DNA from 3 places in the Mesorhizobium sp. M2A.F.Ca.ET.046.03.2.1 genome. Region 2 is predicted to be linked to each of the others. Evidence: predicted binding sites of a transcription regulator. Region 2 holds the regulator's gene; each other region holds the start of a gene.
The links. Region 2 encodes PhoB, which activates phosphate uptake and scavenging genes when phosphate is short. Its sites were predicted from a motif close to TGTCATNNANCTGTCAT; they were not measured.
Positions count from the first base shown of each region.

Region 1: phnC (phosphonate ABC transporter ATP-binding protein) is a predicted target of PhoB. The motif match lies at 2,331-2,347, and genes of this name have one in related genera.
Region 3: phnF (phosphonate metabolism transcriptional regulator PhnF) is a predicted target of PhoB. The motif match lies at 2,043-2,059, and genes of this name have one in related genera.

Region 1 covers NZ_CP034449.1:4,438,735-4,448,245, reverse strand. The annotation lists gene phnL (phosphonate C-P lyase system protein PhnL) at 1-550, shown strand, start outside; gene EJ072_RS21215 (DapH/DapD/GlmU-related protein) at 547-1,164, shown strand; partial or broken gene EJ072_RS21210 (DUF1868 domain-containing protein) at 1,320-1,956, shown strand; gene phnC (phosphonate ABC transporter ATP-binding protein) at 2,418-3,275, shown strand; gene phnD (phosphonate ABC transporter substrate-binding protein) at 3,414-4,322, shown strand; gene phnE (phosphonate ABC transporter, permease protein PhnE) at 4,377-5,333, shown strand; gene phnE (phosphonate ABC transporter, permease protein PhnE) at 5,335-6,702, shown strand; gene EJ072_RS21185 (sugar phosphate isomerase/epimerase) at 6,902-7,753, opposite strand; gene EJ072_RS21180 (Gfo/Idh/MocA family oxidoreductase) at 7,979-9,166, opposite strand; gene EJ072_RS21175 (sugar phosphate isomerase/epimerase) at 9,309-9,511, opposite strand, start outside.
Region 2 covers NZ_CP034449.1:4,061,911-4,071,421, forward strand. The annotation lists gene pstC (phosphate ABC transporter permease subunit PstC) at 1-66, shown strand, start outside; gene pstA (phosphate ABC transporter permease PstA) at 70-921, shown strand; gene pstB (phosphate ABC transporter ATP-binding protein PstB) at 918-1,721, shown strand; gene phoU (phosphate signaling complex protein PhoU) at 1,742-2,449, shown strand; gene phoB (phosphate regulon transcriptional regulator PhoB) at 2,467-3,156, shown strand; gene EJ072_RS19435 (ROK family protein) at 3,319-4,554, opposite strand; gene xylF (D-xylose ABC transporter substrate-binding protein) at 4,825-5,865, shown strand; gene EJ072_RS19445 (sugar ABC transporter permease) at 6,010-7,362, shown strand; gene EJ072_RS19450 (ATP-binding cassette domain-containing protein) at 7,381-8,181, shown strand; gene EJ072_RS19455 (CHASE domain-containing protein) at 8,314-9,511, shown strand, end outside.
Region 3 covers NZ_CP034449.1:4,450,449-4,459,959, forward strand. The annotation lists gene EJ072_RS21235 (carbon-phosphorus lyase complex subunit PhnI) at 1-887, opposite strand, end outside; gene phnH (phosphonate C-P lyase system protein PhnH) at 889-1,500, opposite strand; gene phnG (phosphonate C-P lyase system protein PhnG) at 1,500-1,961, opposite strand; gene phnF (phosphonate metabolism transcriptional regulator PhnF) at 2,096-2,833, shown strand; gene EJ072_RS21255 (zinc-binding alcohol dehydrogenase family protein) at 3,126-4,142, opposite strand; gene EJ072_RS21260 (ABC transporter permease) at 4,209-5,174, opposite strand; gene EJ072_RS21265 (sugar ABC transporter ATP-binding protein) at 5,171-6,724, opposite strand; gene EJ072_RS21270 (ABC transporter substrate-binding protein) at 6,882-7,877, opposite strand; gene EJ072_RS21275 (altronate dehydratase family protein) at 8,205-9,511, opposite strand, start outside.

The DNA.
Region 1 (9,511 bases), 380 kb from region 2:
CCTTAAGATGCTCTACGGCAACTATGCCGTCGACGAGGGCCAGATCATCGTCCAGCACGGCGGCGGGTTGATCGACCTCGCTTCCGCCAGCCCGCGCACCGTGCTTTCCGTGCGCCGCCACACCATCGGCTATGTCAGCCAGTTCCTGCGCACCGTGCCGCGCGTCTCCGCGCTCGACGTCGTCGCCGAGCCGCTGGTCGAGCGCGGCGGGGATCGCGAGACCGCGCGGGCGAAGGCTCGCTCCTTGCTTGCGCAGCTCAACCTGCCCGAAAAGCTCTGGGCGCTGCCGCCGGCGACCTTCTCCGGCGGCGAGCAGCAGCGCGTCAACATCGCGCGCGGCTTCATCACCGAGCATCCGATCCTGTTGCTCGACGAGCCGACCGCTTCGCTTGACGCCCGCAATCGCGATGTCGTGGTCGAGCTCATCGCCGCCAAGAAAGCGGCGGGCGTTGCGCTCCTCGGCATCTTCCACGACCTCGACGTGCGCGACGCGGTCGCCGATCGCGTCATCGACGTCACCGCCTTCGCCGCCGGAAAGATCGCCGCATGAGCAAAAAACTCTCGGAGGCGCCGCTGATCCATCCGACGGCGCAGGTCGAAAACTCGACCCTCGGCCGCTGGACCGAGATCGCCGAGCGCAGCCGCGTCGCCGAATGCGACCTTGGCGACTATTCCTACATGATGCAGGACTGCGCCGTCTGGTGCGCCACCATCGGCAAGTTCTCCAACATCGCGGCGAGCGTGCGCATCAACGCCACGAACCATCCGACCTGGCGGCCGACGCTGCATCACTTCACCTATCGCGCGTCCGACTATTGGGACGACGCCGAGCATGAAAGCGAGTTTTTCGCGCAGCGCCGCGCCAGGCGCGTCACCATCGGCCACGACACCTGGCTCGGCCACGGCTCGACCGTCCTGCCGGGCGTCATCGTCGGCGATGGCGCGGCCGTCGGCGCCGGCGCCGTGGTGTCGAAGGATGTCGCGCCCTACACCATCGTCGGCGGCGTGCCGGCGAAACCGATCCGCGAGCGCTTCGACCGCCGCACCGCCGAGCGGTACCAGGTCTTAGCCTGGTGGGACTGGGACCATGCAACACTGCGCGCCGCGCTCGACGATTTCCGAGAGCTGTCGGCCGAGGCGTTTTTGGAGAAATACGGCGGCTGATTTCGGTGAATGGTTAACGGTGAATGGTCAATAGTGAATGGCAACGAAGCCCTTCTTTCTCACCATTCACCATTCACCATTCACCATTCACCATTCACCATTCACATCCTTGACACATGACTCGGACAAGAGCCGATCTCGCCCAGGAGATCGCCATGCTCGCCACTGTTAGACCCTCGCTCGCCGGATTTTTCGAAGGCTCCAACCCCACGCCGCCGGTCCATCTCGGCACCCGTTACGACGCGTCGGGCAACTTCCTGCCCGAACCGGGCAACACCTTTGTCTGCCATCTGGTCGAGGGCTCGCCTTCACAAGCTGCCATCATCGAGGTCCGCGAGCGCATGCTGGCCATGCCGGATGCCGATCGGCTCGCCTTCACGCCGATCTCCAGCCTGCATATGACGCTCTTCCAGGGCATCATCGAATATCGCCGCCGCCTTCCTTACTGGCCTTCGGACGTGCCGCTCGATACCAGCATCGACGGTATGACCCGCCTCTATCTCGAGCGCCTGCAAGGCTTCGAGGGCCACGGTCCCTTCAAGGTGAAGATTGTCGACGTCGTGCCGACCGGCCTCACCGTCGCCGGCGCCACCGAAGAAGACCGCCAGGTCCTGAAAGCCTGGCGCGATGCGCTGTCTGTGCCGTTCGGCTACCGTCATCCGGACCACGACACCTATGTCTTCCACATCACCTTTGCCTATCAGCTCCGCCGCCTCGATCGAGCTGAAGGCTCCTGCCTTCTGCAGCTTCAAGGACATGAAGCATTTCGAGGAATTGCTGGTGCTTGGCTAGCGGTTCTGCACGGGGATTTTGAAAAGTTGCCGTTTGTTGACGGGCACGATTTGGCTGAAGCCTTCCAACCTCGTCATTCCAGGGCGAAGCAGCCGCGAAGCGGCGTCGCGGAGACCCTGGAATCCATTCCGTGACCCTCGTCGAAGAGTGCGGCGGAGCAGAATTCTGCACCGCAGCAGCGCCCATGCGTCACGGAATGGATCCTCGGGTCTGCGCGCGTCGCTCCGCTCCTTGCTCCGCCCGTGGATGACGACTGGGGTGGACGTTTCGGCCAATCTCTTACGCATGCCGCCCGCCAACACAAACATAGCCGGCCCGGTCGAAATCCATGTGCCGGGGAATTAGCGCCCGAAGCCTGTGACTCGTAACAAAAATGACATCAATCCGACACCCCAGCTTCATCGGGCTGCGCTAGCGAAGGTTAACGGACCCTCGAAACCGCGACGTACCGGAGTTTTGCCATGTCAGCATCATCGGCCACGCTCGAAATCCGCGGCGTAACCCGACGATTTGGCAAGAACACCGCTGTCAGCGACATCAACATCTCGATCCCGCGCGGTCAGATGGTCGGTATCATCGGCCGCTCCGGCGCCGGGAAGTCCACGCTGCTGCGCATGATCAATCGTCTCATCGATCCCAGCCAGGGATCGATTTTTTTTGACGGCGCCGAGGTCTCCTCCCTGCAGGGCTCGCCGCTGCGCCGCTGGCAGCGCGACTGCGCCATGATCTTCCAGCAGTTCAACCTCGTGCCGCGCCTCGACGTCTTGACCAATGTGCTGCTCGGCCGCCTCAACCATCGCTCCACGGTTTCCAACCTGCTCGGCATGTTCACGCGCACCGAATGCGCGGAGGCGGTGGCCGCGCTCGAGCGCCTCGACATCGCACGCACCGCGCTGCAGCCGGCCGGCACGCTGTCCGGCGGCCAGCAGCAGCGTGTCGCGATCGCCCGCGCCATGATGCAGCAGCCGAAAGTGCTTCTGGCCGACGAGCCGATCGCCTCGCTCGACCCGCTCAACGCCAAGGTGGTGATGGATTCGCTGCGCGACATCAATCTGCGCGAAGGCATCACCGTCGTCACCAATCTGCACACGCTGGACACCGCCCGCGCCTATTGCGGCCGCATCATCGGCATGGCCGCCGGCAAGGTCGTCTTCGACGGCGCCCCGCAAGACCTCGACCGCGACGCCGTGAGCACCGTCTACGGCGCCGACGCCAGCGGCGCCGAGATCTCCGAGGCCATTACGTCGACCAGCGTGACCATCAGGCCGAAGATCACCGCATCCGCCGGACCGCTCGAACCCGCCTTCCCTGGCTACTGAGTCCATTGCCCCGACCCCAGTCGGTCCGGGCAAATCGTGGATTTCGGCAGAGCAACCCGGATCGCCCGCCAGCGTCAAAGGCAAGACTTGAAAAATCAGAACGCCGGCGCGCAGCCGGAACAACAGGAGAGAGAGCAAATGTTCAGGAAGATGGTTTTTGGAGCGGTTTCGCTGCTCGCCATGGCCGCAAGCGCCGCGCACGCCGCCGATATCAAGGAATTCCGCGTCGGCATCCTCGGCGGTGAAAACGAGACCGACCGTCTGCGCAACTATCAGTGCCTCGCCGACCACCTGAAGTCGGAATTCGGCTTCGAGAAGGTTTCGCTGTTCCCGGCCGCCGACTATGACGGCGTCATCCAGGGCCTGCTCGGCGGCACGCTTGATTTCGCCGAACTCGGCGCGTCCGGCTACGCCAGCGTCTATCTGAAGGACCCGAAGGCGGTCACCCCGATCCTCACCACCAAGCAGACCGACGGCTCGACCGGCTATTACTCGGTTGGCCTGGCGCTGAAGACCTCCGGCATCACCGACATCAAGTCGGCCAAGGGCAAGAAGCTCGGCTATGCCGATCCGGATTCGACCTCGGGCTACCTGATCCCGCTGACCCAGATTCCGAAGGACACCGGCGCTTCCAACGAGACCTACTTCGCCTCGACCCAGTTCAACGGCGGCCACGAGAACAACATCCTGGCCGTGCGCGACGGCAAGGTCGACGTGGCGGTGGACGACTCCTCGGGCATCGGCGACTTCAAGAACGGCTACACCTCGGGCACCTTCCACAAGGAAGTCGCCAAGGGCGCGGTCGACCCGAACGACTTCGTCGAAGTGTGGCGCTCGGGCCTGATCCCGAACGGTCCGCTGGTTGTCCGCACCGCGCTGGGCGACGACATGACCGCCAAGCTCACCGCTTTCTTCACCGCCCTGCCGGCCAAGGACAAGGCCTGCTTCGAAGGCATCGAGGGTGGCGACTTCACCGGCTACGTCCCCGTGAAGCCTGACTTCTACAACGTCATCGTCGAAGCCCGCAAAGCCGCTATCGGCGGCTAAAGGCATCAGGAAAGGGCGGCGTCGCAAAAACGCCGCCCTTTTTGCATTCACGTCATGACCCTTTCGACAACGATCCATTCCGACGCCACCCGCCAGCAGGCCGACGCCTGGCGGCGCCAGACGTCGCTGCGCCGCTTCTACACGGCGCTTGCCGTCGGCCTGCTGCTTGTCGCCATGTTCGCGACCATGTGGTTCGCCGACGAGGCCAATGCCGGCCACTTTTTCGACCGGCTGCCGCACATCCTCGATTTCTTGAGCTGGCTGGTCCCGAAGGACTGGAACGACGTTTGGCGTGCGCTGTTCGACATCGCCTCGCCCAGCGACAAGGGAACGCAGGAATTCAACTTCCCGCTCGGCCGCGTCTATGTCTGGAGCGGCTTCTACATCCCCGAATATTTCGAGCTGATGCTGACGACCGTGAACGTGGCGCTGGTCTCGACCTTCATCGGCTTCGTCTTCGCCGTACCTTTCTCCTTCATCGCCGCGCGCAACCTGACGCCGAGCCCGATCCTGCGGCTCGTCGTCAAGCGCCTCATGGAACTGCTGCGGGCCTTTCCCGAGATCGTCATTGCCGGCCTGTTCGCGGCCATCGTCTCGATCGGCCCGGTCGCGGCCATCATCGCCATCGGCCTGCATTCGATCGGCGCGCTGGGCAAGCTCTTCTACGAGATCAACGAGAACATCGACATGCGCCCGGAGGAGGGCCTGCGCGCGGTCGGCGCCAACTGGTTCGAGCGCGTGCGCTTCGCCGACCTGCCGCAGGTGCTGCCCAATTTCATGTCCTATACGCTGCTCCGGATCGAGATCAACGTGCGCATCTCGACCATCATGGGCGCGGTCGGCGGCGGCGGCATTGGCGAGGAGCTGAAGCTTGCCATCTCGCGCGGCTTCGGCGCCAAGACGCTGGCGCTGGTGCTCCTGCTCTTCGTCACCATCATCCTCGTCGACCAGTTCTCCGCCTGGCTGCGCCGCAAGCTCGTCGGCGAGCAGGCTTTCCTGATGAGCGCGTGAAATGGCCGCCATGACCGCCGACGAAATCAGCGCCATCGAAAACCGCCACCCGCAGATCTTCCAGCGGCCGGCCTACAAGCGCTTCTGGCCGCTGCTGCTGGTCGCGGGCACGGTGCTCTATCTTGGCTACGCCTTGTGGTTCTTCAGCCTGCCGCTGGTGCTGCGCGAGTCGCACTGGGAGCGCCTGCCGCTCTTCCTGTCGCAATGGATCAGCTACGACCTGCAGCCGGAATTCCGCCTCGACCAGCCCGAGATCACGCCGAAATATCCGCGCTTCTCGGCGCTCGGCGAAAACCCCGATCCCGATTGGGTGATCAAGAATGCCGATGGCACCTACACCGTCCAGATCGACGGCGACGCCAAATCCGTCACCTTCGACAAGACCAAAGAGACGATCACGGCCAACGGCCTGACCGTGCCCATCGCGCTGACCGGTGGCAAGCCGGTGGTGACAGGTCCGGTGCCCGACTGGGTGACCGTCCATGACGACGAGATCGTCGCCAAGCTAGGCTTTGCCGGCGAGGTGCGTGTCACCGTCGACCGCGTCAAGGTGCGCAAGCGCTTCCTCGGTTGGGCGAATTTCGTCTTCGATACGCGCTCGCCCTTCTTCGGCAAACCCTATAGCGAAGTCATCTCGCTGATCGTCTCCGGGCCGGAACTCAAGCCCGGTACGTCGAACCTGGCTTTGGCCGCCGACAATTTCTGGAACAACGCCCAGTGGCAGCATGGCGATGTCTGGACGAAGCTCTTGCAGACCATCGTCATGGCGTTCCTTGGCACATTGCTCGGCGGCATCGTCGCCTTCCCGCTTGCCTTCTTTGCCGCCCGCAACATCACGCCGAGCGGCGTTCTGAGCCAGGTGCTGAAACGCTTCTTCGATTTCATGCGCTCGGTCGACATGCTGATCTGGGCGCTGTTCTTCACCCGCGCCTTCGGCCCCGGCCCGCTGGCCGGCAGCGCCGCGATCTTCTTCACCGAGATCGGGACGTTGGGCAAAACCTATTCCGAGGCGCTGGAGAACATTGACGACAAGCCGCGCGAAGGCGTGCTCTCGACCGGCGCCAACGAGATTTTGGTGCAACGCTACGGCGTGCTGCCGGAGGTGGTGCCGGTCTTCATCAGCCAGACGCTCTACCAGTGGGAATCGAACACCCGCGGCGCCACCATCATCGGCGCCGTCGGCGCCGGCGGCATCGGCCTGAAATTGTGGGAAGCGATGCGCACCAATTCGAACTGGGCCAACGTCTTCTACATGGTGCTTTTGATACTGCTCGTCGTCTTCATCTTCGACAACATCTCAAACGTCTTGCGCCGCCGGCTGAGCCGCACGCTGCATGATTATAATCGGCTGCAGGCCGAGCAGGGGTAGTTTCGCGCCTTCGTCATCCACGGGCGGAGCAAGGAGCGGAGCGACGCGCGCAGACCCGAGGATCCATGCCGTTACCTAAGCCGTAGAGTGCAGCGGTGCAGAAGTCTGCATCGTTGCGGAGCGTCGACGTCACGGAATCCTCGGGTCTCCGCGTCCGCTTCGCTCCCGCTCCGCCCGTGGATAACGAAGAGAGAGTCGCTTACGCCGCCCCCTTCCAGCCGTCCCTGATATGCCTATACCCCTCGCGATAAACCGCCTCCGGGCTCTCCGCGAAATCCCGCCACACCTTTGTCGCCGCAGCCAGATCCTTCAGCGAGCGGCCGAAGGACTCGATCGTCAGCCAGTCGTCATAACCGCTTTTGCGGATGGCGGAGAAAGTCTCCTTCCATGGAATGTTGCCGCGCCCCGGCACCCCGCGGTCGTTCTCCGAAATGTGGACATGGACGATATTGCGGCGATGCTTCGTGTAGGCGCCGATCGGATCGGCCTCCTCGATATTGGCATGGAACGTGTCGTACATCGCCTTGATGTGCGGCCGGTCGATCGCATCGATATGCTCGCACAGATCGGCCATGGTGTTGACCAGATAGCATTCGAAGCGGTTGAGCGCCTCCAATCCGATGGTCACGCCCTTCTTGCCGGCATGGTCACCGATGGCGCGCTGCGAGGCGATCGAGCGCTTCTTCTCGGCAGAAGTCGGCCCGCTGCCGGAAAAGGCGCCGAGCGTCGAATGCAGCGGCCCGCTCAGCGTGTTGGAGCCAAGCGCCGCGCTGCAGTCGATCGCCCATTTCATGTAATCGATACCGGCCTTGCGCGCGGCGGCATCCGGCGAGATCAGGTTCATCGCCGGATCGCCCATCGCCGAGACCGCGGTGCGCTCCAGGCCGATGCGGTCGAGCATCTCGCCCAACCTTTTGTAGTCGTCAGGCGCGCCGGCAAAGACCGGTATCTCGACGCCGTCGAAACCCGTCGCCTTGATGTCCTTCAACAGCGTCACATCCTTCTTCGAGACGCTGGTGGTCCACAAGAACATGCACATGCCGATTTTCATCGACACCCCTCCCCGCTTGCGGCCAGCCATTTGCGTTGGCGGGCCGCACTCCCCCTCATCCGGCCGCTTTCGCTGCCACCTTCTCCCCGGCGGGGAGAAAGAGGTTGTCGTCGGCGCCGGCGCCCTCCTCTCCCTCGGGGAGAGGTCGGATTGCCCCGAATTGCGTTTGCAATTCGGCTGGCAATCCGGGTGAGGGGGACTCCCCCTCAGACGACGCAGCCGTCCCTAGAGCTTCGTCCACGCCCCATTTTTCTTCGACGACTTCACGCAGGCCTCGATGAAGGCCATGCCTTCGACGCCGTCCTCGATCGTCGGGAAAATCACATCCTTGCCCGGCTTGCCGCCCCTTCTGCGTGCCGCCCGGATTGCGCGGGCGGCCTCCTGGTAGATGTTGGCAAAACCTTCGAGATAGCCTTCCGGATGTCCGGATGGCACACGGGTCACACGCGCCGCGACCGGCATCGCGCCGGCGCCGGCCCGGGTGAGCAGCTGCTTCGGCTGGCCGAAAGGCGTGTACCAGAGATAGTTCGGGTCGGCCTGCACCCATTCCAGCCCGCCCTTCGAGCCATAGATGCGCAGCTTCAGCCCGTTCTCATGGCCGGGCGCCACCTGGCTTGCCCAGATCATGCCCTTGGCCGGATGCTTGTTGCCGACCGGCTTGAAGCGCAGCATGACGTTGACATTGTCGTCGAGCTGGCGGCCCGGCACGAAGGCGTCGAGGTCGGCCGACAGAGAATCCAGCTCCAGCCCCGAGACGAAACGGGCAAGGTTATAGGCATGCGTGCCAATGTCGCCCAGCGCGCCGCCGGCGCCCGCCTGCTTGGGATCGGAGCGCCACGAGGCCTGCTTCTGACCGGTGGCGGCGAGATCCTCGGTCAGCCAGTCCTGCGGATATTCCGACTGCACGATGCGGATGTCGCCGAGTTGGCCCTTGGCCACCATCTCGCGCGCCTGCCGGATCATCGGATAGGCGGTGTAATTGTGGGTGAGCACGAACACCTTGCCGGTCTTCTCGGCCAGCGCGGCAAGCTTCTTCGCCTCGGCGAGCGACGTCGCCAGCGGCTTGTCGCAGATGACATGGATGCCGGCCTCGAGGAAGGCCTTGGCCGCCGGCACGTGCACATTGTTGGGCGTGACGATCGCCACCGCCTCGATGCCGTCGGGACGCTTGGCTTCGGCCTTGGCCATCTCGGCATAGGAGCTGTAGCTGCGCTGCGGATCGAGCCCCAGTTCGGCGGCGGAAGCCTTCGCCCGTTCCGGGTTCGACGACAGCGCGCCGGCGACCAGCACGAAATCATTGTCCATGCGCGCCGCGATGCGGTGCACCGCGCCGATGAAGGCGCCTTGCCCGCCGCCAACCATGCCGTAGCGGATCGGGCCGCCTCCCGTTTCCGACTTCGATGCGCCGACCATTTTTCGTCCTCTCCTCTTGGCTGCTCACCCTCCCCCTGCGGAGGGCCGACGCACGGCGTCGGGGCGGGGTATAAGGGTCCGCCGCGGCTTTGAATTCAACCCCGCCCGGACCCGCTGTCGATCTTCCAGGGAAGTTCGCGGGTCAAATCCCCATCATCGCCCGCAGCAGCTTTTTGTCGGTCGTGCCGGCGGCGAAATCGTCGAAAGCCTTCTCGGTCACCCTAATGATATGGTGCTGGATGAAGGGCGCGCCTTCGGCTGCGCCGTCCTCGGGATGCTTCAGGCAGCATTCCCATTCCAGCACCGCCCAGGAATCGTAATTGTACTGGGTGAGCTTGGAGAAGA
Region 2 (9,511 bases):
ACCTTCATCATCCTGGCGCTCGCACGCTACATGCTGCTGCGCATCGATAGCCGCACGGGAGCCTGACCGATGGCGACTGCCGCATCAATTCACCAGAGCCGCAAGCGCAAGAATGCCGTGATGATGGCGCTGTGCGTCATCGCCGCCGGCATCGGCCTTGCCTGGCTGGCGCTGATCCTCGGCGCCCTGCTCTACAAGGGGCTCTCCGGGGTGTCGCTGGCCGTGTTCACCCAGATGACGCCGCCGCCGGGCGATGCCGGCGGCCTGCTCAACGCCATCTACGGCAGCATCGTGATGACCATCATCGGCATCTTCGTCGGCACGCCGATCGGCGTGCTGGCCGGCACCTACATGGCCGAGTATGGCCGCTTCTCGAAGCTCACCACGGTGGTGCGCTTCATCAACGACATCCTGTTGTCGGCCCCTTCGATCATCGTCGGCCTGTTCGTCTATGAGCTGATGGTGCGGCCGATGGGGCACTTCTCGGCCATCGCCGGCGCCGTCGCGCTGTCCATCCTGGTGATCCCCGTCGTGGTGCGCACCACCGAGGACATGCTGAACCTCGTGCCCAACGCGCTGCGCGAGGCAGGCACCGCCATCGGCGCGCCGCGCTGGGTGGTGATCCGCTCCGTCGCCTACCGCGCGGCGCTGTCCGGCATCGTGACCGGCATATTGCTGGCGATCGCCCGCATCTCCGGCGAGACGGCGCCGCTGCTCTTCACCGCGCTCAACAACCAGTTCTGGTCGAGCAATCTCAATGCCCCGATGGCCAGCCTGCCGGTGACCATCTTCCAGTTCGCTCTCAGCCCTTACGAGGAATGGCAGCAGCTGGCCTGGACGGGCGCACTCATGATCACCTTGACGGTTCTCGGGCTGAGCATCATCGCCCGCAGCCTAACCGGACGCAGAGAGGACAGATGAAACCGATGTTGTCCACCGACCTGAACGTAGCCGACACGACCGTCGAGAAGGCCAAGATCGAGGTCAAGAACCTCAACTTCTACTATGGCCAGTCGAAGGCGCTGAAGGACATCAACCTGTCGCTGCCCGAGCGCAGCGTGACCGCCTTCATCGGCCCGTCGGGCTGCGGGAAGTCGACGCTGCTGCGCGTCTTGAACCGCATCTACGAGCTTTATCCGAAGCAGAGCGCCGAGGGCCAGGTGCTGCTCGACGGCAAGAACATCCTCGATCGCTCGCAGGACCTCAACCTGCTCAGGACCAAGATCGGCATGGTGTTCCAGAAGCCGACGCCGTTCCCGATGTCGATCTACGAGAACATCGCCTTCGGCGTCAGGCTCTATGAGAAGATCAGCAAGGCCGAGATGGACAGCCGCGTCGAGTCGGCGCTGAAGCGCGCCGCACTCTGGAACGAGGTTAAGGACAAGCTCAACGCCAGCGGCCAGAGCCTCTCGGGCGGCCAGCAGCAGCGCCTTTGCATCGCCCGCACCGTCGCGGTGAAGCCGGAGGTCATCCTGCTCGACGAACCGGCCTCGGCGCTCGATCCGCTCTCGACCGCCAAGATCGAGGAGCTGATCGACGAATTGCAGGCCGACTACACGATCGTCATCGTCACCCACAACATGCAGCAGGCGGCGCGCGTGTCGCGGCAGACGGCGTTCATGTATCTGGGCGAGCTGGTGGAATTCGACCGGACCGAGAAGATATTCACCTCGCCCCGCGAGAAGCGCACCCAGGACTACATCACCGGCCGCTTCGGCTGAGCTCATACGAGGACAACATCATGGCCGAACATACCGTCGCCTCGTTCGACGAGGATCTGAGGCAGATCAGCCGGCTCATCAACGACATGGGCGATCTCGCCGGCTCCATGGTCGGCGGCTCGACCAGGGCCCTGCTCGAAAGCGACAATGCGCTGGCGCAGCGCGTCGTCTCCGACGATGCCATCATGGACGCGCGTCAGCGCGAGCTTGACGACCGCGCCATCACGCTGATCGCCAAGCGCCAGCCGATGGCGGACGATCTTCGCCACGTGGTCGGCTCGATACGCATGGCGGGCGACCTCGAACGCATCGGCGATCTCGCCAAGAACATCGCCAAGCGCGTCGGGTCAGTCGGCGTCAGCACCGCCCCGCGCGACCTCACGCATTCGATCGATTCCATGGCGCAACTGGTGCTGATCCAGGTCCAGGGCGTGATTCAGGAATATACGGTGGGTGATGCCACGGCGCTGGCCAAGCTTCGCAACGACGACGAACGCATCGACGTCAAATACACCTCCGTCTTCCGCGAGCTGTTGACCTACATGATGGAAGATCCGCGCAACATCACCGCTTGCACTCATCTTCTGTTCTGCGCCAAGAACCTCGAGCGCATCGGTGACCATGTGACCAACATCGCCGAGAACGCCTATTATGTGCTGACCGGCACGCAATTGCCCGCCAACCGTCCCAAGCAGGACGAGACGGCAATGTCGGCGCCGGCCGCCTGACGGAAAAGGTTACCCCGATGATCGCGCCACGCATCATGGTGGTGGAGGACGAGGAGCCGCTGGGGGTGCTGCTTCGCTACAATCTCGAATCCGAGGGTTACCAGGTGGAAGTGGTGACCCGCGGCGACGAGGCCGAAATCCGCCTTCAGGAAAATGTTCCCGACCTGCTCGTGCTCGACTGGATGGTGCCGGCGGTCTCCGGCATCGAGCTCTGCCGGCGTCTCAGGATGCGGCCCGAGACCGAGCGGCTGCCGATCATCATGCTGACCGCGCGCGGTGAAGAAAGCGATCGGGTTCGAGGTTTGTCCACCGGCGCCGACGACTATCTGGTCAAGCCGTTCTCGACGCCGGAGTTCATGGCGCGCGTCAAGGCGCTGCTGCGCCGCGCCAAGCCGGAGGTGCTGTCCAGCGTGCTCAAGGTCGGCGACATCGTGCTCGACCGCGAATCGCACCGCGTCTACCGCAAGAAGAGCGAGATCAGGCTGGGCCCGACCGAGTTCCGCCTGCTCGAGTTCATGATGCGGCATCCCGGCCGCGTGTTCTCGCGCAGCCAGCTACTCGACAATGTCTGGGGCGAGACGATCTATATCGACGAGCGCACGGTGGACGTGCATGTCGGCCGCCTGCGCAAGGCCGTCAACAACGGCCGCATGCCGGACGTCATCCGCACCATCCGCGGGGCGGGTTATGCAATCCGGGAAGACTAGGGATATGCTGATATTCAGGTGAGGCCGGCCTGCGAATGGCGGCTTCCTGCGCTTCCGGTACTCACGTACCAAAAAGTACGCTCCGTTCCGGTTCTCGGAACCCACCATTCTCGACTCGGCCTGACCTGAATCTCAGCATATCCCGGCGCTTGAGCTTGCGGCTTATGCGACGTGCTTGCCCGCTCTTGCCTGGACACCCGGCGCGAAGATCTCCTGATCGACGAAGGTCAGCGCGCGGGTGGCGCAGCCTTCGCGGATCAGCGGCAGCTCGTTCGGCTCGGTGTCGAAGGAGATCGAGCTCGAGTGCTGGCCGCCGGCGGTCTGGGCGATCGCCTCCCTCAGCGCCGGCTCGATCAGGTCGAAGGCGGCCGCGCTGACGCCGACCATGGCGACCGGCGCCGGGTCGATGAGGGCGAACAGGCTGCCAAGACCGAAGCCCAGCGCCTCGCCGGCCCGACGATAAGCTTCCCGTTCGGGGCCGTCCTCCTGCCGGGCCTTTGCGGCCAGCGCGCGCATGTCGGCGTCGCCGATGTCGGTCGGCGCGGCGTCCTCGCTTATCCCCATGGCGCTGCGCCAGATGGCGTAGTTGCCGGCATAGGCCTCGACGCAGCCGCGGCGGCCGCAGCGGCAAAGCGCGCCGCCCGGACGATGGATCATGTGGCCGAACTCGCCGCCGGAGGAATGCGTGCCGGTGAACAATTCGCCCTTCAGCACCAGGCCCATGCCGATGCCGTGCGAGAGCAGGATGGCTATGAAATTGTCGCGATAGCGCTCGGGATCGCGCCATCGCAGCGCCACCGCCATCATGTTGCAGTCGTTCTCCATGGTGGCGGGGATGCCGAATTCCCTCTCCAGGATGTCGGCGAACGGAATGTCGGTCAGCGGCGTGATCGGCGACCATAGCATGGCGCGCGCGTGGGAATCGGTGATGCCTTGAATGCCCATGGCGATGCGGGCGACGCTGCCCACGTCGAGATCGGGATCCTGCAGCCGGCGCCGGACGATCGCCAGGCACTCGCCGATCAGCTCGTCGCGCGGCATGACGAGCGTGTCCAGGCGCCGCTGTTCCTCGGCGATCACCTGGCCGGCATAGTCGATGACGGCGACCGACAGGAAGTTCAGCGACAGCACCACCGTCAGCACCGCGGCGGCTTCGGGATTCAGCGCCAGGCCGATCTGCGGCCGGCCGCGTTTCAACGCCGTCGGCTCGCTGGCCTTGCTCTCGGTGAGGATGCCCTCCTGGATCAGATCGGCGGAGATCGCCGAAATGGTCGAGTGGCTGAGGCCGGTGGTGGCGGCAATTTCCGTCCGCGATGGCTGGCCGGCGCGGCGCACGGCCGAAATCACCATGGCGCGGTTGCGCCGGCGCAAATCGTCGTGACGGATTCCGACCGACATCGTCTCGCACGTCCTCCCCGGTCATCGCGGCCTTGTGATGATGCCATGGCCTGTCGCTGACACGCTAAGGATAGTGGCAGAAGCCAAAGCCGATGTCATTATTTATTGCGGACTCCGAAAAAAATGCCTGGACCCATCAAATGCCATCAGAATGTCGGTTGACAGCTTCATTTCGCTGGACCACTATTTTTTTGAGGCTCGAAAAAAAGCCTCTTATGCCGGCCTTCGGGCCAGTCTGGGTCGCGCCGCACAAGGCGCAGGGAGGATATCATGAAAAAATTCGCAGCCGCCATTCTGGCGGGCGTAGCCATGTCGCTGACGCTGGCTTCGGTCGCCGAGGCGAAGGACAAGGTGATCGGCGTCTCGTGGTCGAATTTCCAGGAAGAGCGCTGGAAGACCGACGAAGCGGCGATGAAGGCCGCAATCGAGGCCGCCGGCGACAAGTATATTTCGGCCGACGCGCAGTCCAATCCGGGCAAGCAGCTGACCGACGTCGAAAGCCTGATCTCGCAGGGCGCCAATTCGCTGATCATCCTGGCGCAGGATGCCTCGGCAATCGGCCCGGCGGTGCAGAAGGCGCTCGATGAGGGCATCCCGGTCGTCGGCTACGACCGCCTGATCGAGAACAAGGACGTTTTCTACCTGACCTTCGACAACAAGGAAGTCGGCCGTATGCAGGCCCGTGAGGTGTTTAAGGCCAAGCCGGAAGGCAACTACGTCTTCATCAAGGGCTCGGGTTCCGATCCGAACGCCGACTTCCTGTTCTCGGGTTCCATGGAAGTGCTGAAAGAGGCGATCGACAGCGGCAAGATCAAGAATGTCGGCGAGGCCTATACCGACGGCTGGCTGCCCGCCAACGCGCAGAAGAACATGGAGCAGTTCCTGACCGCCAACGACAACAAGGTCGACGCGGTCGTGGCCGCCAATGACGGCACCGCCGGCGGCGTCGTCGCGGCGCTGACGGCGCAAGGGCTGGCCGGCACCGTTCCGGTCTCGGGCCAGGACGGCGACCACGCGGCGCTCAACCGCATCGCGCTCGGCACGCAGACCGTGTCGGTGTGGAAGGACGCGCGCGAGCTCGGCAAGAACGCCGCCGAGATCGCCTCGCAGCTCGCCGACGGCAAGAAGATGGGCGACATCGCCGGCGCCAAGGACTTCACGACGCCTGGCGGCAACACCGTCAAGTCGCTGTTCCTGACCCCGATCGCGATCACCAAGGACAATCTCAACCTCGTCATCGACGCCGGCTGGATCAAGAAGGACGAAGTCTGCGCTGGCGTTGCCGCCGGCAGCGTCAAGGTCTGCAACTAAGCTCGCCGACACTAGACCAAAAACCTTGCGCCGCGGCCTGAAAGCCGCGGCGTTTTCTCGAAGATTACCGTTCCGCCTCGAGCGGATAGCTTCTAGGCTTGCTCCGGCATCCGCGCCAGACGGGCAGGCCGGCAGGAGGAATTCATGACCGACACGACGTCCACCCAACCGGCAGACACCGCGCGTGCCTCGGAGCTGGGCACCGTCGCCCGGTTCCTGAAGGCAACCGAGCTGGACACCCGCATGCTCGGGATGATCGGCGCGCTGCTCCTGATCTGGGTCGGACTGCATGTGATCTCCAGCCTGCGGCTTGGCGTCAATCCGCTCGACTTCGACAGCCGCACCTTTCTGACGCCGCGCAATCTCTGGAACCTGTCGGTGCAGACTTCGGCCGTGGCGATCATGGCCTCCGGCATGGTGCTGGTCATCGTCATGCGCAACATCGACCTGTCGGTCGGATCGGCCGAAGGGGTGATCGGCATGGTCATGGGTTTTGCCCAGGTGCATTTCCTGGTCCGCTTCGTCGGGCTTGAGCTCGGTAACCCGTGGATCTGGGTCCTGGCGCTGCTGATCGGCCTGGCGCTCGGCCTCCTCATCGGCGCCTTCCAGGGCTTCGTCATCGCCTATCTCGAAGTGCCGGCCTTCATCGTCACGCTGGGGGGTCTGCTGGTCTGGCGGGGCGCTGCCTGGTGGGTCACCAGCGGCCAGACCGTCGCGCCGCTTGACGCCACGTTCCAGCTGATGGGCGGCGGCCCGGCGGGCTCGATCGGCGCCAAATGGAGCTGGGTCGTCGGCATCGTCGCCTGCCTGGCGGTCATTTTCATGCACTATAACGGTCGCGTGCAGCGCAAGCGCTTCCGCTTCCCGCTGCGTCCGGTCTGGGCCGAGACGCTGCTCGCCACGGTCACCTGCGCGATCATCCTGGGCGCTGTGTGGCTTGCCAATTCCTATCCGTGGCCGATCGGCATCGTGAACCGCTATGCCGCCGCCAACAACATCACCGTTCCCGAAGGCGGACTGTTCATCGCGCATGGCATCGCCATTCCGGTGCTGATGGCGGTCGCCGTCGGCCTGATCATGACCTTCGTCACCAAGCGCACGCGCTTCGGCCGCTATGTCTTCGCCATCGGCGGCAATCCGGAAGCGGCCAACCTCGCCGGCATCAACACGCGCTGGATCACCATGAAGGTATTCATGATCATGGGCGTGCTGGCGACGATCGCGGCGGCGATCTCGTCGGCCAGGCAGAATTCATCCACCAATGCGCTCGGAACGCTTGACGAGCTGCTGGTCATCGCCGCGGCCGTCATCGGCGGCACCTCGCTCGCCGGCGGTTCCGGCACCGTGCTCGGCGCTATGCTGGGAGCGCTGCTGATGCAGTCGCTGCAGTCCGGCATGGTGCTGCTCGGCGTCGATTCGCCGCTGCAAAGCATCGTCGTGGGCGCCGTGCTGGTCGTGGCGGTGTGGCTCGACACCCTCTATCGCAAGCGGGCCTGATCAGGGAGGAGAAACAACATGGCTGACAAATCCGCTCCCGCCGGCGTTCCGCTGGTCGACATGCGCAACATCTCGATCGCCTTCGGCGGCATCCGCGCCGTCGACGATGCGTCCGTCGATCTTTTCCCCGGCGAAGTGATGGCGCTGCTCGGCCACAACGGCGCCGGCAAGTCGACGCTGATCAAGATCCTGTCCGGCGCTTACAAGCGCGACAGCGGACAGATCTTCATCAATGGCGAGGAGGCATCGATCTCCAATCCGCGCGACGCCAAGAAACACGGCGTCGAGACGATCTACCAGACGCTGGCCCTGGCCGACAATGTCGATGCCGCGGCCAATCTCTTCCTCGGGCGCGAGCTGATGACCGCGTGGGGCACGCTGGACGACGTCGCCATGGAAGCCGAGGCGCGCAAGGTGATGGGCCGGCTCAATCCGCGCTTCCAGCGCTTCAAGGAGCCGGTCGTCAAGCTGTCGGGCGGACAGCGGCAGTCCGTGGCGATCGCGCGCGCGATCCTGTTCAATGCCCGCATCCTGATCATGGACGAGCCGACGGCGGCGCTCGGGCCGCAGGAGACGGCGCAGGTCGGGGAGTTGGTCAAGCAGCTCAAGGCCGACGGCATCGGCATCTTCCTGATCAGCCACGACATCCACGACGTCTTCGAGCTCGCCGACCGGGTCTGCGTGATGAAGAACGGCCAAGTGGTCGGCACCGCGCGCACCACCGATGTCACCCAGGACGAAGTGCTCGGCATGATCATTTTGGGCAAATGTCCGCCCGGCGCCATTCCAGGCCCTGGCGCGCTGAAGATCGCGGCCTAAGCCCAGGCATATAGCCGGCTAATTGCTGGCTGCGTGATGTACCAGCCACGGTGATGATTTGACCGCGCCATTGTGTTGACGCGGAGACTTGCCCATAAGGATCGTAGACCGTCCACGGGCCACATCGTTGATTTGAAGAAGCTCTTTCCGATCGTTGCCTTTGTCGCCGTCGCGCTGATCAGCCTGACGATGGCCGGGTTCGCCTATTTCGCGACGCAGGAGGCGGCGCGGATCAAGTTCGAGGGCACTGCCGACGACGCGCTGAGCCGCATCGAGAGCCGGATCGACCTGCATCTGTCGCTGCTGCGTTCGACGCAGGCGCTGTTCGATGCCCGCAACGGCGACATCACGCGCGGCGAATTCAACGCCTTCTTCACCGCGCTGAACATCGATGACAACTTCGCGGGCCTGCGCGGCATAGGCTTCCTCAGGCTCGCCAAAGCCGGCGACGAGGCCGCGGTCGAACGCGATATCCTGCGCGACCATGGGTCGGCCCACCCGATCTACCCTGCGACGACCCAGCAACGGCGCACGCCGATCGTGCTGTTCGAGCCGCTCGACACGTCCAACCAGTCGATCATCGGATTCGACATGTTCAGCGAGCCGGTGCGGCGCGAGGCGATCGAAAAGGCGATGGCCGACGACCAGCAGCATGCGAGCGGCCTGGTCCAGCTCGGCCAGGGCGCCGGCGTGGCGCAGACGTTCACGGGTTTCCTGGTTTTCGTGCGGCTGAACGTCGAAACCGCCCCGGACGTGATCAACGCAAGCCGCTCCTCGACGGCCGGCCTTCTCTACGCTGCCTTCCGCGCGCAGGACCTGTTCCAGGTCGCGCTCAGCCGCGCGCCGCTGCTGCCCGTCAATGTCGAGGTCTATGACGGCAAGCCCGAGGCCGGCAATCTTTTGTTCCGGTCGGAAGCGCCGCCGGCGGAACGCATCGGGGCGAAGCTTCTGGCGCGCCGCGATATCGTTGTTGCCGGCCGGCCCTGGACGCTGCTGTTTAGGCCGACAAGCGCCTTCGAGCTACCATCCTCGCGCGCCATTCCGGTTATGCTTGGGCTGTTCGGCCTGCTGCTTGCAGGGGCCATCGCCCTGGTGGCGCGTTATCAGGAGCGTGCCTATGACGCCAAATCGGCGCTGCACGAGGCGACGGAAAAGAGCCTGCTGGAAAAGGACCTGATCCTGCAGGAGATGAAGCACCGCATCAAGAATTCGATCACCCGCGTGCTGGCGATCGCGCGGCAGACGGCCTCGCAAGCCACCGACGTCAAGGAGTTCTCGGCATCGTTCTCGGCGCGCCTCCAGGCCATGGCTGCGTCGCAGGATATGCTCA
Region 3 (9,511 bases), 390 kb from region 2:
AGCGCCCGGTCGCACAGCGCCATCGCCATCGCCTTGCGTTCGCTCTGGCCGAAGACCAGGCCGTAGCCGCGGGTGAACTGCGGCGGCGCCTTGGCCGAGCCCTTGAACTGGTTGACCATCTGGCATTCGGTGACGCGGATCGAGCCCAGCGGCACGGCGAAGGGCAGTTCCGGCACGTCAAGCTCCAGCTCGACCTCGCCGATGCGAATTTCGCCGACAAAGGGGTGGTTGCGCGCATAGCCGCGCTGCGTCGAATAGCCGAGCGCCAGCAAAAAGCCCTCGTCGCCGCGCGACAGCGCCTGCAGGCGGATGTCGCGCGCCATCGGGAATTGCAGCGGCTCGCGGGTGATATCGCCTGGCACATGGTCCAACGGCATCTCGCCATCGGCCTCGATCAGGCCTTCATGGGCGAGGATCGCCGAGACGCGCGGCATGGCCTCCGGCTCGACCGGGCGCTGCGCCGGCGTCTCGACCTCAGCGCCGGCGGCGAGCTCCGGATCGAGCAGGCGGTGGGTGTAGTCGAAGTTCGGGCCGAGCACCTGGCCGCCGGGCAGGTCCTTGTAGGTGGCCGAGATACGACGCTCGACCTGCATGGCGCCGGTATCGACCGGATTGGTGTAGCCGAAGCGTGGCAGCGTGGTGCGGTAAGCGCGCACCAGGAAGATCGCCTCGATCATGTCGCCGCGTGCTTGGACGATGGCCAGAGCCGCCAACTCGCGATCATAGAGCGAGCCTTCGCTCATCACGCGATCGACGCCGAGCGCCAGCTGCTCGACAATCTGGTCGAGGCGCAGCGCCGGCACCGAGCGGTCGCCGCGGCGGCGATCGGCCAGCAGGCGGTGGGCATTGGCAATGGCGGCTTCGCCGCCCTTCACCGCGACGTACATGTCACGCCTCCATCGTCTTGATGCGGGTCGTGCGCGGCAGGCAGGCAAGGCTGCCCGGCGCCGCCAGGATGATGTCGACGCCGCGCGGAAAACGCTGGTTGTTCTGCTTCCACTGCTCGACGAAATGGCGCGGCATGCCCCGAGGCGCGATCATCGACGTCTTTTCGATGCCGGGGCCCTCAAGCAGCAGCGACGGGCCCGAGGCGAGGTCGTCGACCAGGAGGATCAGCGTCGTCGAGCGGTCGGGATATTCCTGCGTGCCTTGCGCAAAACCGTCGAGCGCGGCCATCTCCTTCGGATTGGCGATCAAGGCGAAATGCGCGTCGGCCGGCGTGTTGGCCAAGGGCGCGCCGGTGTGGAAGCCGAACCAGGCCTTGACCGAAGCTTCCGCCTGCAGCGGCGGATCGAGCCAGATCGGTGTATCGTTGTCGCACAGCGAGAGCGCCACGGCCCCGGCCGTCGCCGACAATGGCGCCGGCGGGTGGGTGAGTTGCGGCAGGGCCTGCACGGAGCCTGGGCGCGCCATCGCGTCCATGATGGCGCGGAAGACGGTTTGCGCGTTGAAGACTGGCTCGGCGAAGCCGCCGTCGATCGATTGCGTGGCGATATCCATCAGTCCTCTCCGCGCACCATGGTGAAGAAATCCACTTTCGTGGCCGCCGTCTCGACGCGCCGCGTCTCGCGCGCCGCATCGAGCGCCGCGCGCAAAGGCGCGGCGAGCTTCGTCTCGACTGCTTCACGCTGCGGCGGGTCCTGCCACAGCGCGTCGGCGATTGCGGCGAGCCTGGCCTTGTCCTTGTCGCGGCCGAGCGCGTAGGAATGGCCGACCTGGCCGGAGGGCAGCCGCACCGTGGCGCGGGTGACGGTCGCCTCGCCGACATTGAAGGGCGCGCCGCCGCCGCCGATGCGCCCGCGTACCGTCACCAGTCCGGTCTCGGGGCCGCGCAAGAGCTCGGCCTCGGAAGGCAGGCCCGCTTCGTTCCACAGGCGCGCGATCTCATCGGCTTCGGCATGCGCCAGCGTCTCCATCAAGGCTTTCCGCCCGGCCTGCTCGCGCGCTTCCTGTCCTCGCATGGCATTCCTCCCTGCATGCGTAAAATTTGTCTATTGATATAGACAACTATACAAATTATACTTATCTGGTAACGGGAGTCCATGACGGGTGGATGACAACCCGGAAAAATGCTTGGGGGCGATGGGTGACCGGACTGGCGAGCAGCATCGAAAGGCGCAACGGCGTGTCGCTGTGGCGGCAGATCGCCGACCGGATCCTGCAGGGGATCGCGAGCGGCGACTTCGCCGAGAACGCGGCGCTGCCGCCCGAAGTCGCGCTGGCGGAACGCTACGGCGTCAACCGCCACACGGTGCGTAGCGCCATTGCAGCACTGGTGCAGGAAGGCGTGTTGAAGGCCGAGCAGGGCCGCGGCACCTTCGTCCTGTCGCGCAAGCGGCTGTCCTATCCGATCGGCGCGCGCACGCGCTTCTCGACCGGGCTGCAGGGGCAGACGAGCGAGCGGCATATTGCGCTGTTGTCGTCCTCGACGGAGCCGGCCAGCCGGCGCATCGCCGAGGCGCTGGGCCTTGCCAAGGGCGCGGCCGTCATCCGGCTGGAGACGCGCGGCGAGGCCGACGGTCAAGCGGTGTCGCGCGCGACGACCTGGTTCGACGCCAAGCGCTTCGCCGGCATCGAGGCGGCAATGGCGGAAACGGGATCGATCACCGCCTCGCTGAAGCGCTTCGGCGTCAATGATTATCTGCGGCACTCGACGGTGCTGTCGGCACGCCATGCCGACGCCGACGACCTCGCAGCGCTCGATCTGCAGCCGGGCGCCATCGTGCTGGTCACCGTCGCCGTCAACGTCACGCTCGACGGTGAGCCGATCCAGTTCGCGGAGTCGAGGTTCCCGGCGGAGCGGGTGGAGTTGAGGTTGTCGGCCGGCGATTAGCCCACCGTAGTCATTCCGGGGGGACAACCCAGAAGTCGTCATCCACGGGCGGAGCGACGCGAAGCGGAGCGCAGACCCGAGGATCCATTCCGTTACCTCGACCGTGGAATGCGACAGAGCAGAATTCTGGATCGTCGCAGAGCTTCGAAGTCACGGAATGGATCCTCGGGTCTGCGCGCGTCGCTTCGCTCCTTGCTCCGCCCGCGGATGACGAAGGGGTAGGCGCTTCGGCCAATCACCAAGGCTGCGATTGCCAGATATCCAGGGCCGGAAATCTCTATGCCGGCGTCTCTCACCCCACCTCGATAACCGCCTTGATCAGCCCCGATTTCTCATGCGTCCATCGCGCCAGATCGCGCGGCGTTGCGGCGAGCGTGGTGCGATGGGTGACGAGCTTGCCCAACGGCACGGCGCCGTTGCGGATCGATGCGGCGACATGCTCGAAGTCGGCCTTCAGCGCGTTGCGGCTGCCGACCAGCGTCATCTCGCGCTTGTGGAATTCGGGGTCGGAGAAGGTGATGTCGTCCTTGACGACGCTGACCAGCACCAGCGTGCCGCCATGCGCGACATGGGCGAAGGCCGACTGCACCGATGCTGTGTTGCCGGTCGCGTCGAAGACGAGGTCGAACCCTTCGCCGCCGGTCGCCTGCCGCACTAGGTCGGCAGCCGATGCCTTCGAGGTGTCGAGCGGGGCAAAGCCGAGTTCCTTTTCGGCGAAGCCGAGGCGCTCGCTACTCATGTCCAACAGGCTGATATCCAGGCCGGCGATGCGGGCGAATATCGCCGTGCCGAGCCCGATAGGGCCGGCGCCGATGACCAGTGTACGCTGGCCGGGCTGCCCGAGCGATCGGCGCACCGCGTGCGCGCCGATCGCCAGGAATTCCACCGCCGCGGCATCGGCCAGCGACAGGCCGTTCGTCGGATAAAGGTTCTGCGCCGGCACCAGGATCTCGTCGCACATCGCGCCGTCCCGATGGACGCCCAGCACCTCGATCTTCACGCAGCAATTCGGCTTGCCATGCCGGCAGGCGATGCATTTGCCGCATGAAAGATAGGGGTTGATGATGACCGGTTCGCCGACGGCAAGATCGATGCCTTCTCCCTTTTCGACGATGGTGCCGGAAACCTCATGGCCCATGATGCGCGGATAAGCGAGGAAGGGATGCTTGCCTTCGAAGATGTGATAGTCGGTGCCGCAGATGCCGACATGGCTGACGGCGACGCGCGCCCAGCCGGGTGGTGGCGCGCCTGGCGCTGCGCGGTCTTCGAGGACAAGGTCGCCGGGCGAGCGGCAAACGACGGCTTTCATTGAACAGATCCAAAAAGGGCGCCGGCCTCGGTCCGGCCGGGCCGGCGCGTTAGTTTCTGGGAGGAGTCACTTGCCGCGACGGCGCAAGCCGTCGAAGTAGACGATGACGATGATCAGTGCTCCGGTGATGACGCGTTGCCAGAAGGTGTTGACGTTGAGCAGGTTGGCGCCGTTGTTGATCGTCGAAAGGATGAAAGAGCCGATCAGCGGCCCGTGCACGGAGCCGATCGCGCCGAAGAGCGAGGTGCCGCCGATCACCGACGAAGCAATGGCCTGCAGTTCGTAGGTGTCGCCCTGCGTCGGATTGCCGATGCCGATGCGCGAGGCGAGCAGCACGCCGACGAAGGCGGCGAGCAGACCGGAGAGGATATAGGCCATGAAGATGGTGCGCGGCACGTTGACGCCAGACAGGCGCGCGGCTTCGGCGTTGGAGCCGACCGAGAACAGATAGCGGCCCCAGCGCGTGTGGTGCAGGAAGATGTAGGACGGGATGGCGACCAGGATCACCATCCAGAACAGATAGGGGATGCCGAACAGCGAGCCGCGGGAGAAGGCCTGGAACGGATCGCTGTTGATCGAGATCGAGTTGCCGTTGGTCATCAGGAGGCCGATGCCGCGCAGCGAGGTCATGGTGGCCAGGGTGATGATGAAGGGCGGCAGGCCCATCTTGACGATGCCGAAGCCGTGGAAGAGGCCGATGGCGACGCCGACCAGCAAGGTGATCAGCACCGCCGCCCAGATCGGCCAGCCGGCATTGATCAGAAGCGCCACCACAACGGTGGTGAAACCGACCACCGCGCCGACCGACAGGTCGATGCCGCCGGTGATGATGACGAAGGTCTGGCCGACGGCGAGGATGGCGATCAGCGAGCCCTGGCGCAGAAGATTGGTGATGTTGAGCGCCGTGGCGAAGGAGGGCGTGGCGACGGCCAGCACGATCCACATCAGCAGCAGCAGGCCAAGCAGGGTCAGGCCGAAGAGCGCGTTGAAATTGCGCTTGGATTTTTCGGCGGGGATCGCCTCGGTGCTCATTTTTGTCCTCCCGTCTTTTCTTGTTTCTCGGCCAGCGCCTGACCCAGAATGTCCTCGTGGCTCGCGGTGCGGAACCCATGCGTGGCGACCAGCTTGCCGCGCCGGAACACGTGGAGCGTGTCGGCAAGCTCGTAGACTTCCGGCAGATAGGACGAGATCAGGATGATGCCGGCCCCCTTCGACAGCAGCGTCGAGAACAGGCGGTAGATCTCGGCCTTGGTGCCGACATCGACGCCCACCGTTGGCTCGTCGAAGATGAACAGCTTGGCGCCATGCGCCAGCCATTTGCCGATGACGATCTTCTGCTGGTTGCCGCCCGAGAGGCTGGAGGCGAGCGCGCTGCGTGTCGGCGTCTTGATGCGCAGGTCCGCGATCTGGCGATCGGCTTCGGCCTTCTCCTTGGCGCCCGAGATGAGCGCGTTGCTGGAAATGCGCTTGTAGATCGGCAGGTTGAGGTTCATGCCGACCGACAGGTTGAGGCACAGGCCCTGGTCGCGGCGGCTTTCGGGGGCCAGCGCCATGCCGAGCCTTATGGCGTCGTGCTCGGAATTGACCTGGACCTCCTTGCCCTGCCACAGGATCTGGCCGGCCGATTTCCTGTGACGGCCGTAAAGCGTGGTGACGAACTCGCTGCGGCCTGCGCCGATCAGACCATAGAGGCCAACGATCTCGCCGGCGCGGACGGTCACCGAGACATTCTCGAAACCTTTGCCGGAAAGGTTCTTCGTCTCGACGATCGTGGCGCCGGGCGTGAAATGTTCCTTGTGGTAGATCTGCTCGATCGAGCGGTTGATCATCAGCTTGACCAGCTCGGCCTCGTCGGTCTCGGCGATGTTGCGGGTGCCGACCAACGTGCCGTCGCGCAGCACCGAAACGCGATCGGCAAGCTCGAACACTTCCTCCATGCGGTGGCTGATGTAGATGATGGTGACACCTTCGCCCTTCAGCCTTCGGATCAGCTTGAAGAGCTGGTCGGCCTCCTTGCGGGTGAGATAGGCGGTCGGTTCGTCGAAGATCAGGAATTTCGTGCCGCGCACCGTGGCGCGAGCGGCGGCGATCAGCTGCTGCTGGCCGATGGTGAGATCGCCGAGCACGACATGCGCCGGCAGGTCGAAGCCCAATCCGTCGATGATCTTCTGCGCTTCCTTGACCATGGCGCGCTGCTGCAGGAGGCCGAAGCGGGACTCCTCCTCGCCGAGGAACATGTTGGCGGCGACCGTGAGATGGCGGCAAAGCACCACCTCCTGGTGGACGGCGTTGATGCCCAGCGCCATCGCCTCATGCGGCGTGGCCAAGGCCACTGGCTTGCCTTCCCAGATCACCTCGCCGGAGGTGCGCGGCATGACGCCGGTGAGCAGCTTGATGAGCGTCGACTTGCCGGCGCCGTTCTCGCCGACGATGGCGTGGATCTCGCCGGCCTTGAAGGCGAGATGCACCGCCTTCAGCGCATGCGTGCCAGGGTAGCGCTTTTCCAGCCCGTTGAGCTCGAGGATCGTCCTGCCCGGGGCCAGCGTGGGGGCGGGGTGCAGTTCCTGCGCCGTCGACGTCATGACAATCCTCCCACATTGGTCTCAACCATTGGGTATGCAGCGATGCGTCTGACGCGCATCTTGGAGTCAAAACCTAGATCAGGCCCGCGGATTTCCAAATCGCCTGACGGATGTTTCCGGGGCGCGAGGCCCCGGAAACGAGTGCGACGATGCTTGCTCAGTTGAGCTTCGGGTTGAGCAGCGCGTCGATCTTCGGGTCCTTCATGTTGTCCTTGGTGACGAGGTTGGCGCCTGTGTCGACATTGGCCTCCACCTTCTCGCCCTTCGAGGCAGCCAGAGCGGTCTTGACGCCGTCATAGCCCATCCGGTACGGGTCCTGGACGACGAGGCCGGAGATGACGCCGTCATTGAGGAACTTGATCAGCTTCTCGTCGCTGTCGAAGCCGATCAGCGCCACCTTGCCGCCGAGATTGTTCTCGGCGATGGCCTGGCCGACGCCCTGCGCCATGATCAAGTTCGAGGCGAAGATGCCCTTGAGGTCCGGATTGGCGGTGATCAGGTCGGTGGCGATGTTGAGGCCGGTGGTGGCCTGGCCGTCGGCGTATTTGTCGGCGACGAGCTCGAGGCCCGGATATTTGGCCTTGATCTGTTCGATGAAGCCCTGCTTGCGCTGCTCAAGCGAGCCGGCGCCGGGAAGGGCCGTGATCAGCGCGACCTTGCCTTCCACCTTGCCGCCATTGGCGGCGCCGATCGCGGCGGCGAGACCGTCAGCAGCAACGCGGCCGCCCTGGACGTTGTCGGTGGTGAGGAAGGAGGTGAAGGCCTTGGAGTCGGCGCCGGAGTCGATGCCGATGACCTTGACCTTGGAAGCCGCCTCATCGATCGGCTTGCCAAGCGCCTTGAACTCGGTCGGCGAGATGACGACGGCGGCGGGGTTGCTGGCGACGGCGTTTTCGAGGATCGAGATCTGGCCGTTGACGTCGGTCTCGGCCTGGGCACCGAGCTCCGGCACGTTGATGCCGAGGTCCTTGCCTGCCTTGCGGGCGCCGGCCAGCACGATCTGCCAGTAGAAGGAGGTGGTGTCCTTGACGATGATCGGAATGGTCACGTCGGCCGCCGAGGCGGGCGCCGAATGCATCGCGCCGGCAAGCATCGACGCTGCGGCCAGGGCCACGAAAGCACGGCGGTTGAGAAGGCTGGTCACGAATTTCATTAGGTTCCTCCCTAAGTCGCCTGGTGAAGGTTGCGGAAGCTCAATCTGGATAGGCGCGGCCCAAACGGAACTTTATCAATAAAAAACAGATGCCATTTTTGATAGAGCATTGCCATGGCCGATGCAAGCGGTGTCTGTTGCCGTTTGTGTGACGCGCGATGGATTTGCCTCCCCCTGCGGCTCCTCATTGGCAGCATGTCGGCGCTTCCGTTCCTCCCTGTGACATGGAACGATAATTTCACATAGCTGTCAATGTGGAATATTCATTCCATAATGAAGTCATGCGACAGTGAAGACCTAGTCGCGCTTCCGCCAATGGCCTTCGGACTAAAGCGTCGCGCCGAGATGCCAGGGAACGAACTCGTTGTCGCCGTAGCCGAACGCCTCGCTCTTGGTCTTGCGGCCGGACGCCGTCTCGATGATCAGCTCGAAGATCTCGCGGCCCATGCCGGCAATGGTCTTCTCGCCCGAGGCGATAACGCCACAATTGACGTCCATGTCCTCTTCCATCTGGTGGTACATGGTCGAGTTGGTGGCGACCTTGATCGACGGCGTCGGCCGGCAGCCGAAGCAAGAACCGCGGCCGGTGGTGAAGACGATGACATTGGCGCCGCCCGCCACCTGGCCGGTGGCCGAGACGGGGTCGTAGCCGGGCGTATCCATGAACACCAGGCCGTGGCCCGAAACCTTCTCGGCATAGCCGAAGACGCCATTCAACGGCGTCTGGCCGCCCTTGGCGACGGCGCCCAGAGATTTTTCCAGGATCGTGGTCAGGCCGCCGCGCTTGTTGCCGGGCGAGGGGTTGTTGTCGATCGAGGCGCCATGCTTGGCGGTATGGTCCTCCCACCATTTCACGAAGCCGTCGAGCTTGGCGGCGATCTCGGGCGAGGCGGCGCGATAGGCGAGCAGGTGCTCGGCGCCGTAGATCTCGGTCGTCTCCGACAGGATGCCGATGCCGCCGACGCCGGCCAGGATGTCGACAGCGGCGCCCAGCGCCGGATTGGCGGTGATGCCCGACATGCCGTCCGAGCCGCCGCATTGCAGGCCGACGACGATCTCGCTGACCGGGATGGGCTCGCGCTTGAGGTGGCCGACTTCCTCGGCGATCTCGGTGAGCACGCCCATCGCCTTCTCGACCGATTTGCGCGAGCCGCCGGCCTCCTGGATGTTGAAATGACGTTTTCCCGCCGCCACACCCTTCTGGCCGTAGAGGGTGAGCTGGTTGACCTCGCAGCCCAGCCCCACCATCATCACGCCGCCGAAATTCGGATGGCGAGCATAGCCCGCGAGCGTGCGGTGCAGAACCATCATGCCGTCACCGGTGCCGCTCATGCCACAGCCCTGGCCGTGGACGATCGGCACGAAGCCGTCGATGCCGGGATATTTTGGCAGAATCGTGCGGTTGGCCTCGTCGGCAATGGCGTGGCAGACGGTGGCCGAACAATTCACGCTGGCGATGATGCCGATGAAGTTGCGCGTGCCGGCGCGCCCGTCGGCGCGGCGGTAGCCCATGAAGGTGCGCTTGCGGTCGGCTTCGGTGGCGTGCTCGGCCTCGCTCGGCGGAACCACCGGCAGGCGGCCGCTCTCGAACACCAGATTGTGCGAATGGACATGCTCGCCGGGCGCGATGTCCT